DNA from 4 places in the Ureibacillus endophyticus genome. Region 1 is predicted to be linked to each of the others. Evidence: riboswitches for the same ligand, from Rfam matches in the RefSeq annotation. Region 1 holds a riboswitch; each other region holds the start of a gene.

Region 1 (3,155 bases):
CATTGCCGTTTTGGATGCTTCTTCAGCATAAGGATGACTGGCATCAATAATCGTTGTCACCTTTTTTTCATGAATTAAGGTCACCATATCTTCTACTGATAGTCGACCTACGTGATAGTCAATACCGGCATCTCTTAAACTATCAGCTGCAGAAGTTGTAACAACAGTCGCCAATAACTTATGTCCCTGTTTTTGAAGTTCCATTGCAAGTTCACGTGCATCACTTGTCCCTGCGAGAAATAAAATCATGCCACCCCTCCTAATCGCCACATGGTGCCTCTTCAATCTTAATTTTGCAGCTCATATCTTGATATTCAAACTGTCCAATTTTTTTCACCCGTTTAAAATATTTAAATAAACGTTCATTGGGATGTGCGTTTTGTTTATATTCCTCAATGATTTTGGTTAGCAATGGTATCAATGCATCAGGTGCGATTCCCTCTGCAACAGGTTGTGCAGCATGAGCTGTTCTTCCTACTGGTTTTGATCCAATAAATAAATCAAATTTCTTTTTACGATAAACAATTCCAATATCATCAAACACCGCACGATAGCAAGCCATCCCACAGCCATTAAAGCCTACATGTAATTCTTTCGGTAACTTCATACCACCAAGTGAATCCATAATTTCTTCAGCATATGGAATGGAATCAGCTTTTTCCCCATTGCAAAAATCGCATGCTTTTACATTTAGTACGTCTCCAATTGGAAGAACATACAATCCTGTTTCACGTAATCTATTTACTATGAATTCTGGATTTTCAGTTGGAATCTTCACATAGAAACGATGATCTGGTGTGTATTCAAATGTACCGTTTTCCCCAACTATCTCAGCAATCACCTGCATTTGCTTAGGAGTAATCACTTTGTTTGCAACCCCAGGGGAAATCGCAAACTCAAAAATCGATTCAATCGATTGTTGCACTAAAAATTCTGACTTTACTGGTTCCTTTGTAATACAAGCTAAAGCCATTCTTGCCATTTCAAGTGATGAAATATTATTTTGAGTTTGTTCGAATTTTGATTGGGATTTTAAATTTGTTTCTAATGTTGCGATTCCAGCCGTTTTCACAGACTGGTTGTTAATTAAGTTTTTTTTTATAGGCTCAATTCTTTCAAAGCCTGATTTCGCTACTCCTGTTTCTTGATCAAGTGCCCATGGTTCTGCTTCTTTTTTCAAACGTTGGTGAGGTTTCCAAATTTGCTTTTCCTCTCCAAGGGTATATTTACGTTGATAGCCACGGGGTGTAATAATTTTATTATCATAAAAGAATGTCGATGAGTTCCCTACTACAACCGTTGTTAACATCCCTATATCATGTTCTAACATCTCTGCTAAGTTCGTTAGCACAATATTCTGATTCTCGCGATAAGCACTTTTCACCAAACCGACTGGTGTTTCAGATGAGCGATACTTCAATAAAATCTGCTGTGCTTCTACAATTTGACGTGTTCTACGCCCTGATTTCGGATTGTAAAAGGCGATTACAAAATCTGCCATAGCGGCTGCTTCAATACGCTTTTCAATAACTGTCCACGGAGTTAAGTGGTCACTTAAACTAATAGTGCAAGAGTCATGCATCACAGGGGCTCCAAGTAAACTTGCACAAGAGTTGATAGCCGAAATACCTGGAACCACTTCAACTTCTATTCCTGTTGCTTCTGTCCAACCTTTTTCAATCAGCACTTCATATACAAGTCCTGCCATTCCATACACACCCGAATCACCACTTGAAATAACAGATACAATATTTCCTGCCTCTGCTTGCTTCACTGCTTGTTGTGCTCGTGAAACTTCCTCTGTCATTCCCGTGCTTACAATGGTTTTTGCAGTTACTAAATGCCGAATTAATTCAACGTACGTCTTATAACCCATTATGTGATCACTTTGTTGAAGTGCATCTACAGCGCGCTTTGTAATATGATCCCTATCTCCAGGTCCGAAGCCGACAACAAAGATTTTTCCTTTTTGCATCCAAACACCCTCCGATTTACAATAAAAAATGCCCGTACTCACCTTTAACAGGTAGGTACGGGCACGTGAAATTTACATACAAAAGTATAAAAAAACACAAAAACACAAGGTTTCGCCTGTACTTTTCCCTCCGAAAAGTAAGTATCGTTTAAATAAGCAGGTTTCCTGACTTAAGCATCATCTTACTCCTACACCTTCCCGATTTCTCAGTGGTATGTTGTAGTTTCATCAGCCATTACAGTAGCGGGGGCTGTACTAGATTTTCACTAGTTTCCCTTTTAACTCTTACGTAATAAGAGCACTTATTTAAATTGCATATTTATTAAATTAATTAATAAAGTACCATACTATTCTATAAATAGAAACAATTTTTTATTGCTTAAGTAAATATTGTGTAAAACACCTTATTATTTGAATCCAAAGAGAAACATCAGAAAACTTTCAAAACCATAATATTACTAAATTCTATTTATAGTTTTTGTATAAAATAAAAAATAATAATTAATCCAACTGCTCTTTCAATTGTAAATATCAAGTATAGATTTTTAGCAAATTTTCCACACTTGTAACAGTACTTACGAAAAAGGATGTGATGATTTTGGAAAAAACAAAATTTGCTGATTTAAATGAACAGCAACTCAAAGAAATAAAACAGCTAGAGGAAAAATTAGATGTAACGCTAATTGCATATGATAGTTCTGTATTAGATGATCAAAATCAATTTGACAAGGCAGCTAATTAGATTGGACTCGACTTAGTGTTTGGGACAAAAGGTGGTTTTTAAAATTTATTTAGAAATATAGTGATGAAAATCTGCTATTAAGAAAAAGTTGATTGGAATGGAGTGTGGCTAAGTGTAGCTGACGGCATTCGCCTTTCGCTACAGAGCCAAGCTTCCTGCGGGAATAGCAAATTTATTTGCGACGAAAGCGTAAGCGACAGGAGCACTGAGCCGAAAATCCATTTTCGCCGGCCATTGACGGCAAAAATTAGTTGAGGCCATGCCCGCGGAAAGCGTCCACACGGAATGGAAATCCACGTTCTTCAGATCAAAAAGACACCATTTTTCAAGTTAGAAAAATAATGTCTTTTTAGTTTTGTCCCAACCCCTTTTTGTTTTTATACTACCTATAATGATATTCAATAAATGCACCCTTTAATCTTAAAGATAAAGATAAAT
Region 2 (3,155 bases), 650 kb from region 1:
CTTTTACCATATTCTCTATAAATATCATAAGGACTAAATAAAACGATATCTTTATCTCTTTTCATTAACTCAAAAAATATATTTGGAATGATAATACCTGTGGATAAAGTAGCTAGACGAATTTTATCATCGGCATTTGGTTTTTTTGATGAAATAAAGCTTTCGATATCCCCATGGAATATATTTAAATAGGCGACCCCCGAACCATTCCGTTGTCCAAGTTGATTGGAGTAACTAAAGGAATTTTCCAACAGTTTTGCTACCGGTATGACCCCACTTGCTCGGTTTATGATTCCTTTAATCGGGTCGCCTAATGGTCGTAAATCTGTTAAATTAACCCCAACCCCTCCACCTAGTCGTGAAAGTTCTAAACAATAGCCAATATTTTCAGCGATGCTATTCATCGTGTCGTCCATTGATAATTTAAAACAACTAACAAGCTCTCCCCTTGCCTTTTTCCCACTGTTTAATGCAGTTGGTGTGGCTGGTTGGTAAGCTTCCATAATTGCTTCTACTGCTCTTTCTGCAAGTTCTTTATCTCCTTGCGCTAAATAGAGAGCGATAATAACAATACGATCTTCATATTTTTCTAGTATTTCTTCCCCATCTCTACTTTTCATGGCATACGCGTCATAAAACTTGCTTGCACTCATAAACGAAGGAAACCGGAAGTTATATTCATAGGCTTTTTTATACAATTTTTTAATAAAATTTATATCGTATAAATCCAAAAATTCACGTTCATAATATCCTTCATCTACTAAATATCGAATCTTTTCTTCTATATCAATAAAATAACGTAAACGCACATTTACGTACTCTAAAAAATAACGTCGGGTTGCTTCTCGATCTTTTTCTAATTCTAATAAACCTGTTCGACTATATTGATTCAGCACTTCATTATTTAGTTTCAAGTATGATTTCATTCAAAACCCTCATTTCATAAAACAGTTGGATAGCTTCGTAGTCTGCAGGATATCCGCGCAAGTCAATTTTTCTAACTAATGGAATGGTGTAAAGGGATGCAATTTTATCTCCTGCAACGCCAAAATTATTACCGAAATTTCGATTGCCACTGACAACAACACCCTTACAATGTTGAGCATTCCTCGCTAAAAACCTCGCAACTTTTTCAGGTATTTGTCCTAATCCATCGGTATAGGTCATTAATAAATATGGTTGTTGTAGTACTAAACCTTCTTTAATTTCTTGTTTATCGCCGTTTAATTTTGAGGCAATATACCGAACATTTCCGGTACGACTTGCAAAGACAATCACGAAATACTCAGCTCGATTTTGCTCATTATGTCATTGAGATTACCAGAAAATAAACCATCCATTTCGATTACTGGTACGGTTAGAAAACCGGCATCAAGTATCTTTTCTTTTGCGCATTCATCATGGTCGATGTTAATAGTTTCAAAGGCTATTCCTGCTCGTATGAGTTCTGATTTAATCCATAAGCATTTTGGACATACTGTTTTTGTATAAAGTTTCATCAATTTAATCCCTCTCCTTTTCGTAAAGGGGAAATAAAAAAAGCTACCTCTTCGAAAAGAGATAGCAATAAAATGGAAACGATTGATGTAAAAATGGTACCGTCTCCATTTCTCAATCCCCGAAGAAATGTTTTGAGTGTTTTTACTTGGCAGGTCTCCTGGCTTCGCTTCATCCGCGGATTCCCTTCCCATGCAAAATGCACAGTGGTAATTGAATCTTCGTCAGCTTTACAGTTGCGGGGACAGCGCCGGAATCTCACCGGCTTCCCTATTAAACTACATGTAGTAGTACCAATTAAAAACGAACACAATATATAGTTTTTATTACTGATGTTAAGTGTATCAGAGTTAGTTACCTCTGTAAATGGTATTTTAGGTATATTATAGTGAACAAATTGAAAAGCATAAAATTTTCATCAATGCACACCTTAACCATTAGGAGGTGAGCAGCTTGAGTAGAAATAGAAATAATAAAAAAACGCTGAATGAACGAAATCATAATCCATTTGAAACTTATAAACACTTACACAGAAACACTACAAGTCATCAAGATAACCCAGAAGATAACACGGCAGAAATTGCAGAAGAATTTGATTCTAAAGTAAAGAATAAAAACAATGCAACAAACCACGATAAAGATCAACAATCGAATAAAAGAGAATAGTTTAGAAAAAGGTGAGATCTTTGTGCTCGCCTTTTTAATTTTGAATATTCTCCTCTATAAAAAAAATCGCAGCTACCTTTGTTAGTAGCTACGATTCCACTATTTTATAAACGAATTGTCCACCCAAAAGTATCTTCAATTTTTCCTGTTTGAATGCCAGTTAATGTATCATATAACATTTGAGAAACTTCACCGATTTCGCCATTGTTAATGATATATTTTACTTCTAAATATTTTAACTCGCCAACTGGTGAAATAACCGCTGCTGTCCCTGTTCCGAAAACTTCTTCTAAAGTTCCGTTATTGTGAGCTTCTACAACTTCATCAATAGAAATACGGCGTTCTTCAACCGGAATATTTTTTGATTTTAATACTTGGATCATTGAGTCACGAGTAATACCAGGTAAAATACTACCGTTTAATTCAGGAGTAATAACTGTTCCGTTAATTTTAAAGAAGATGTTCATACTACCAACTTCTTCAACATAACGGTTTTCTTTACCATCTAACCATAATGTTTGAGAGTACCCTTCACGATCTGCAATTTCTTGACCTTTTAGTGCACTTGCATAGTTACCACCAGTTTTCGCTTCACCAGTACCACCTTTTACGGCACGAACAAATTGTTGCTCTACCATAATTTTTACTGGGTTAATTCCCTCTTTATAGTAAGAGCCTGATGGAGACATGATGATTATAAATTTATAATTTTTTGCAGGATGTACTCCTAAATGTTCTTCTGTTGCAATAATAAATGGACGGATATAAAGAGAAGTACCTGGAGCACTTGGTACCCATTCACGGTCCACATTCACTAATTGTTTTAAAGCCTCTAATGCATACTCTTCGTCAATTTTTGGAATACATAAACGATCATTTGAATGATTAAGACGAGCAAAATTACGTTCTGGACGGAATAATAAAATATCATTATCTACCGTTACATAAGCTTTTAACCCTTCAAATACAGATTGTCCATAGTGGAAAATCAT
Region 3 (3,155 bases), 1.1 Mb from region 1:
ATTAACCGTAATCCGATAAATCCATGTTTTATAAGTGGATCGTTGTTCGAAATTTTGAAGGTGCTTGTAACAACTTATAAATACTTCCTGCGAAATATCTTCTGCAATTTGTTTTTCTTTTACATACGTAAAGGCCAGTCTCATTACTAAGTCCCCATACTGTTCCATTAACCATTCCAGTTGTTCTTCCTTTGTCGCATGGTTCACTTCCTGGATGGTGGGGGATTTTAAATGTATTAATTTAGCATGCATTTTTAATTCCTCATTTTTGTTTTTATCAGTTAGACGGAGGTGGATAGAATACCGTTCCGTAAACATGTTATAGTAAAATGAAAAAAAGATATATTTGAAACTAATACCAAATCTGGCAATTACATTAATAGAGATATTAAGAGGGAATGTGAGGTATCGAATATGAAAAAACTTTTAGCCGTTAGCAGTCTAGTAGTTTTCTTATGTGGGTGTTCAGATCCTATTTCACTTCCAGAAGATTTAAAGTCAAATTTAGGAAAAGAAGAATTCGTTGAACCAGAGACATCAGAATACACTACATATGTAAAGTCGATTCGAGAATATATGTACTATAGAACACAAGCTGTATTAAATCACGACGTAAACTTGCTTTGGGATAGATATCCGGATTTAAAAAATAATATCGATCAGAAGACGGGAATTAATATCGAAAAAGACGAAATTGATTCGATGGATGATGTTATAGATGCTAACTATAGTATTGAAAGCTACGAACCAATTAAAGTTAAAAGGATTAACGAGCAAGAAGTAATTATACTAGTACATGGTAGCATTTCCTATGTGAAAAAAGACTTCGATGAAGCAGGTGGGGAATACTTGATAGAAGTTAATTTGCAAAAGAAAAGCGACCAATGGACAGTTGTAAAAACGGATGAATACCTCGAACATGAATATAAAGAATGGTTGGAGGAAAGGGAAAAATAACTTGGAAGTAAATTTTTTCTGACATTTACAAATACGTCGCTATCAACTATACTTCACTTTAGAACAAAAATGAATACGATACATATAGGTTTCTTAAATATTCGATTAAGAATGATTTAAGACTAAGAGGGAAGTTGGTGTAAATCCAACACGGTCCCGCCACTGTAAGCGAGTAGGAAGGTTACGCAATATCCACTGTGTTTTATAACATGGGAAGGAGTAACCGACTGTTGATTCGTAAGTCAGGAGACCTGCCTATTATGTAGTTTAAACTTCCTCGAGGAAAGGAATGTTTAAAGCGCAGGTAACCGAACTTAATTTTTGGTTATATACTTCTACATAAACTGCCTTTTTACAAAACGCTTTCCAAGAGGGATGGCGTTTTTTTTATTGTTCTAACGTAGAAGGAGGAATTTGAAATGAAAGAGATTTTCAAAAAGTTGGGACTGTTCACCGCGTTTCTACTGTTAAGTATTGGGTTACTTGCAGGGTGTGGTACGGACGATACTAACACACAAGATGACGCGGATACAAACGCAACTGAAGAAGCTAATGAGAAATCGGGAAATGTGTTCCCAGTAACGATAACAGATGATGCAAATAGGGAAATAACGATTGAAAAAGCACCTGAATCAATTGTTTCCATTCAAACAAGTAATACAGAAATTGCCTTTGCATTAGGGCTTGGAGATAAAATTATTGGTGTATCAGATTATTGTAACTATCCAGCTGAAACAGCCAACATTCAAAAAGTTGGTGGACAAGATATTAATGCAGAGCTTGTTTTAAGTTTAATGCCAGATATGGCGCTTGTAACAGATTATCACTACAATACCCATCCAAAAGTATTGCAACAATTTGAAGATGCAGGAATTAAAGTCATCGTAGTTGGAAGTGCAAGTTCATTTGATGATGTTTACGAGAAAATTAAAATGATTGGTACTGCTACGGGTACAAGTGATAAAGCAGAAGAAATTATTACGGACATGAAAGATCGTCACCAAGCAATCAAAGATAAGGCAATAGCTTCAGTGAAAGAGAAAAAACGTGTTTGGGTAGAAGTTTCACCAGCTCCAGATATTTTTACAACAGGTAAAAATACATTTATGCACGAAATGCTTGAGTCAATTCAAGCAACAAATGTTGCCGAAGACCAAGAAGGTTGGGTGAAATTAAACGAAGAGGAAATCGTTAAATTAAATCCAGATGCCATTATTACAACGTATGGATACTATATTGACAATCCAAGTGAACAAGTGCTTGCGCGGGAAGGATGGGCGGAAGTACCTGCTGTAAAAAACGGAGAGGTATTTGACGTTGATAACGATACGGTTACAAGACCTGGTCCTCGTTTAATTGAAGGAGTCGAGACACTTGCAAAACTTATCTATCCGGAAATTTTTAAACAATAAAACAATTTGGTTATACATTTTTAGCGGAGGGCTCCTACTTTGTACGGGCCTTCTTGGCTTATTTTTAAGTAGTGTGACAGTACCAATAGCAACAATTTTACATATCATTTCAGAAAAAACATTGGGTATGGGTTGGCTACAAGTTATTCCGAAAAATGAAGAAATGATTATTTGGAATATCCGTTTGCCCCGTGTCGTTCTTGCTTTTTGTGTTGGTGCTTCTTTAGCACTAGCAGGGGCAGCTTTCCAGGGGCTATTACGTAACCCATTAGCAGATCCTTATACCATTGGAGTTTCATCCGGGTCCTCACTTGGCGCGGTTCTTGTTTTGTTTTTCCAAGTATCTATTATTGGTTTAGGTAGTTTTACACTGCCAGTAGTTGCCATCGTAAGTGGTTTAACTACTCTACTTGTTGTATTTGGGTTAGTGCAATTAAGTAGTAGAAGTTTGGCAATTGAAACGATTATCTTAGCCGGTATTATTGTTAGCTCCTTTATTGGTGCACTTGTTTCCCTCATTATTTCATTAGGTGACAGAGATGTTATGACACAAATTATTTATTGGTTATATGGAAGTGTCGGTATGAGAGGGTGGGAATACGTTCAACTCATTATTCCATTCATGATAATTGGATCGATTATTTTATTTTATCATTATCGTGAACTAAATGCGTTAGCTCTTGGGGAGGAAACTGCCGATCATATTGGTGTGAATGTAAAAAGAGGAAAAGCTTTTATATTAGTAGGTGCGTCTTTATTGACCGGCTCAGCAGTAGCTGTTTCTGG
Region 4 (3,155 bases), on a different contig from region 1:
AGAAAAACTCTGGTGACACACCACGCCGTTTAGGAAATGAGTTTTTATTCCAAGAACTAGCTACTTCTAACATTGAAGAATTTGAAAAGTATGAAGTCACTAAAATCGTTACAATCGACCCACATGCTTATAACATTTTCAAAAATGAATACGCTGACTTCGGTTGGCAAGGTGAAGTACTACACCATACCGAATTATTGTATGACCTAGTGAAGCAAGGTCGCTTACAGATGAACCATCGAGTGGAAGAGACAATTGTCTTCCATGATTCTTGTTACTTAGGTCGATACAATGACGTATTTGATCCACCACGTGAAATCTTACGTTCAATTCCAGGTGTTAACTTAGTAGAAATGGAACGTAATCGTGAAAACGCGATGTGTTGTGGAGCTGGTGGTGGCTTAATGTGGATGGAAGATCATGTTGGTACACGTATTAACATAGCGCGTACAGAACAAGCATTACAAACAAATGCATCCGTCATTTCATCTGGTTGCCCATTCTGCTTAACAATGCTTACAGATGGAACAAAAGCAAAAGAAGTAGAAGACACGGTAAGCACATTTGACATTGCAGAAATTTTAGAACGTGCCGTATTTGGTACGTCTGTAGAAACAGTAGAAAGGAGTAGTCAAGATGGAGTACTCGTTTAAAATTCAGTTTGGCGACACAGACCCAGCCGGTATAGTCTACTACCCCAACTATTATCGCTGGATGGACAACGCAACCCATGAATTATTTAATACCATCAATTATCCTACTCGAAGTTTAAAAGAAAAAAACATTGTTACCCCTTTGCTTGAAGCGAATTGTGTGTTCAAATCCCCTGGCTATTATCATCACACAATTACGATTCAAACGGACGTAGAGTACGTGAAAAGTAAAGTATTTAAGCTACGTCATACATTTTATGACAATGATACCCTATTAGCGGAAGGTTATGAAGTTCGTGCATGGGTAAGTATTGAAAATGAGCAATTAAAAGCTACAACGATCCCTGATGATATAAGAACTGAGTTAGAAAAATTAATAAAAGTAAACGTGTAAATTTACTCTCCCCTTAAAAGTAAATTTGCGCTCCCCTAATATATTAAAAAACACCTTTTATCGTTTAAATACTCTAAAGGAGGATACTATGTTCAATACATGAGCATATATCCTCTTTTTCATTTTACCTACATAGAAGAGATATAGGAGAAACTCGTAACGATATAATACTTAAAAGATGTCAAAATAAAGGAGATTAGCATGAACAAATTTAGTTTATTGAACAGGTTTACGGTACAAGAAAGCGAAAAAGAAAACATGATTAATATTTTATTAGAAGCAGCACAATCAATAAAGAATCTAGATGAATGTGAAATCTATCTGGTGAATACTTCTGAAAATGAACCAAATACCGTTTATGATTTTGAAGTATGGACTAATGAAAGTGCTCATCAAGCATCTCTTAGTCTTGAGGTTACTCAAACATTAATAAGTCTTGCGAAACCCATCATTACTGGCATGGAAAGAATCAGTACCCTAACAACATTAGGTGGAAAAGGTATTTCATCTATTTAAGAAAAATTCATCTACTCTATTTTTCTCACTCTTGACGAATAGTGATCTTCGGCGTAAATTATATTTAACTGCATAAAAGTATTAGGTGCCCGATAAGGGAGAATAGGGAATAAAGTGTAAATCTTTAGCGGTCCCACCACTGTAAAAGTGAGTTTCATAGAAAAATGCCACTAGAAATATTCTGGGAAGGCTTTATGAAATGTTGAACTTGAGCCAGGAGACCTGCCTAACTACTTAGAATCATATAGACGATGGAAAAGTCTGTAGTTTATTTGTTATGGAATAAACTGCAGGCTTTTTTTATTTGACTATTTACAAAAAGGAGAATGAAACGATGGAATTATTACAACAAACATTACAACAAATTCAAGCGGTAGACCAAGACATGATGGTAAAAGCAAGAGAACGTGTGGATGCCCTTAGTAAACCACCACAAAGTCTAGGAAAATTAGAATCTCTTGCGGTTCAACTATCTGGCATTACGGGAGAGCTATTCCCTAACATTGATCAAAAGGCCATGATTGTAATGGCTGGCGATCATGGCGTTTATGAGGAAGGCGTTACAAATAATCCACAAAACGTAACGGTGTTTCAAACATTAAGTTTTCCTAAAGGCTTAACAGGTGTATGTGCCATCGCCAAAATTACGAACGCAAAAGTCGTAACGGTCGATGTTGGTGTGAAAGAAGATCTTCCAACTGATGCAGGTGTCTTGATTAAGAAAGTAAAATATGGTACAGACAATATGGCAAAAGGTCCTGCCATGACAAGAGAAGAAGCCATCCGTTCCATCGAAGTCGGTATCGAAGTTGCAACAGAACAAATTAAAAATGGCATTAACCTACTTGGTACTGGTGAGATGGGAATCGGCAACACAACACCAAGTGCAGCCATTTTATCCGTTATCCATAATTGCGATCCCCTTAAAGTAACAGGATTCGGTGCTGGTGTTGGTGCTGGTGGCATTGAGTACAAAGCAGAGGTAATTCGTAAAGCAATCGCGTTAAACAAACCAAACCCTCAGGACCCTATCGATATTTTAGCGAAAGTCGGTGGTTTAGAAATTGGGGGTATGGCTGGTGTGATTCTAGCAGCTGCCGCAAATCGTGTGCCAGTTGTAATCGATGGTTATATCTCGACAATCGCTGCGTTAATTGCCTACAAACTTGAACCAAACGTAAAGGAATACATCATCCCTTCTCATATGTCGGAAGAACCTGGTGCAAAAATTGCGGCTCAATTACTAGACATTGAACCAATGTTACAGATGAACATGCGTCTAGGCGAAGGTTCGGGTGCAGCTCTAGCCTTCCCTATTCTAGATGCGGCTTGCTCAATGATGAAAAACATGGCAACTCTTGAAGAATCGATGCTTCTTTTAAGTAAATAAATAAATGACCCCGTAAACGTTATTAATCTAACATTTACGGGGTCATTTTTAAAATTCCGTATCTAAATCTTCTCGTTTTAGCTTTTCACGAGCTGCTTGGGAGAAGAAGGATGCCTTTGAAATACCTGTTTTCTCGCAATATTCACTAATAGCTTGGAAGAGTGGTGTTGGTACAGAAATCGAAGTTACGGTTTTTCGCTTT

The links. A riboswitch is a leader RNA that binds a small molecule or an ion and turns the genes downstream of it on or off. The one in region 1 is predicted to bind cobalamin.
Region 2: another riboswitch for cobalamin. It lies ahead of NKR20_RS10110 (glutaredoxin family protein); the one in region 1 lies ahead of cobJ (precorrin-3B C(17)-methyltransferase).
Region 3: another riboswitch for cobalamin. It lies ahead of NKR20_RS01735 (ABC transporter substrate-binding protein); the one in region 1 lies ahead of cobJ (precorrin-3B C(17)-methyltransferase).
Region 4: another riboswitch for cobalamin. It lies ahead of cobT (nicotinate-nucleotide--dimethylbenzimidazole phosphoribosyltransferase); the one in region 1 lies ahead of cobJ (precorrin-3B C(17)-methyltransferase).

The regions. Positions count from the first base shown of each region.
Region 1 covers NZ_JAMYWW010000001.1:1,410,008-1,413,162, reverse strand. The annotation lists gene cobK (precorrin-6A reductase) at 1-249, opposite strand, end outside; gene cobJ (precorrin-3B C(17)-methyltransferase) at 260-1,975, opposite strand; cobalamin riboswitch at 2,114-2,296, opposite strand; gene NKR20_RS06855 (hypothetical protein) at 2,574-2,717, shown strand.
Region 2 covers NZ_JAMYWW010000001.1:2,063,617-2,066,771, forward strand. The annotation lists gene nrdE (class 1b ribonucleoside-diphosphate reductase subunit alpha) at 1-926, opposite strand, end outside; gene nrdI (class Ib ribonucleoside-diphosphate reductase assembly flavoprotein NrdI) at 901-1,278, opposite strand; gene NKR20_RS10110 (glutaredoxin family protein) at 1,275-1,499, opposite strand; cobalamin riboswitch at 1,631-1,810, opposite strand; gene NKR20_RS10115 (hypothetical protein) at 1,951-2,163, shown strand; gene NKR20_RS10120 (branched-chain amino acid aminotransferase) at 2,268-3,155, opposite strand, start outside.
Region 3 covers NZ_JAMYWW010000001.1:350,503-353,657, forward strand. The annotation lists gene NKR20_RS01725 (sigma-70 family RNA polymerase sigma factor) at 1-252, opposite strand, end outside; gene NKR20_RS01730 (hypothetical protein) at 415-957, shown strand; cobalamin riboswitch at 1,028-1,230, shown strand; gene NKR20_RS01735 (ABC transporter substrate-binding protein) at 1,377-2,369, shown strand; gene NKR20_RS01740 (FecCD family ABC transporter permease) at 2,332-3,155, shown strand, end outside.
Region 4 covers NZ_JAMYWW010000002.1:95,187-98,341, forward strand. The annotation lists gene NKR20_RS18780 (heterodisulfide reductase-related iron-sulfur binding cluster) at 1-653, shown strand, start outside; gene NKR20_RS18785 (acyl-CoA thioesterase) at 637-1,047, shown strand; gene NKR20_RS18790 (putative quinol monooxygenase) at 1,267-1,563, shown strand; cobalamin riboswitch at 1,630-1,807, shown strand; gene cobT (nicotinate-nucleotide--dimethylbenzimidazole phosphoribosyltransferase) at 1,898-2,953, shown strand; gene NKR20_RS18800 (hypothetical protein) at 3,002-3,155, opposite strand, start outside.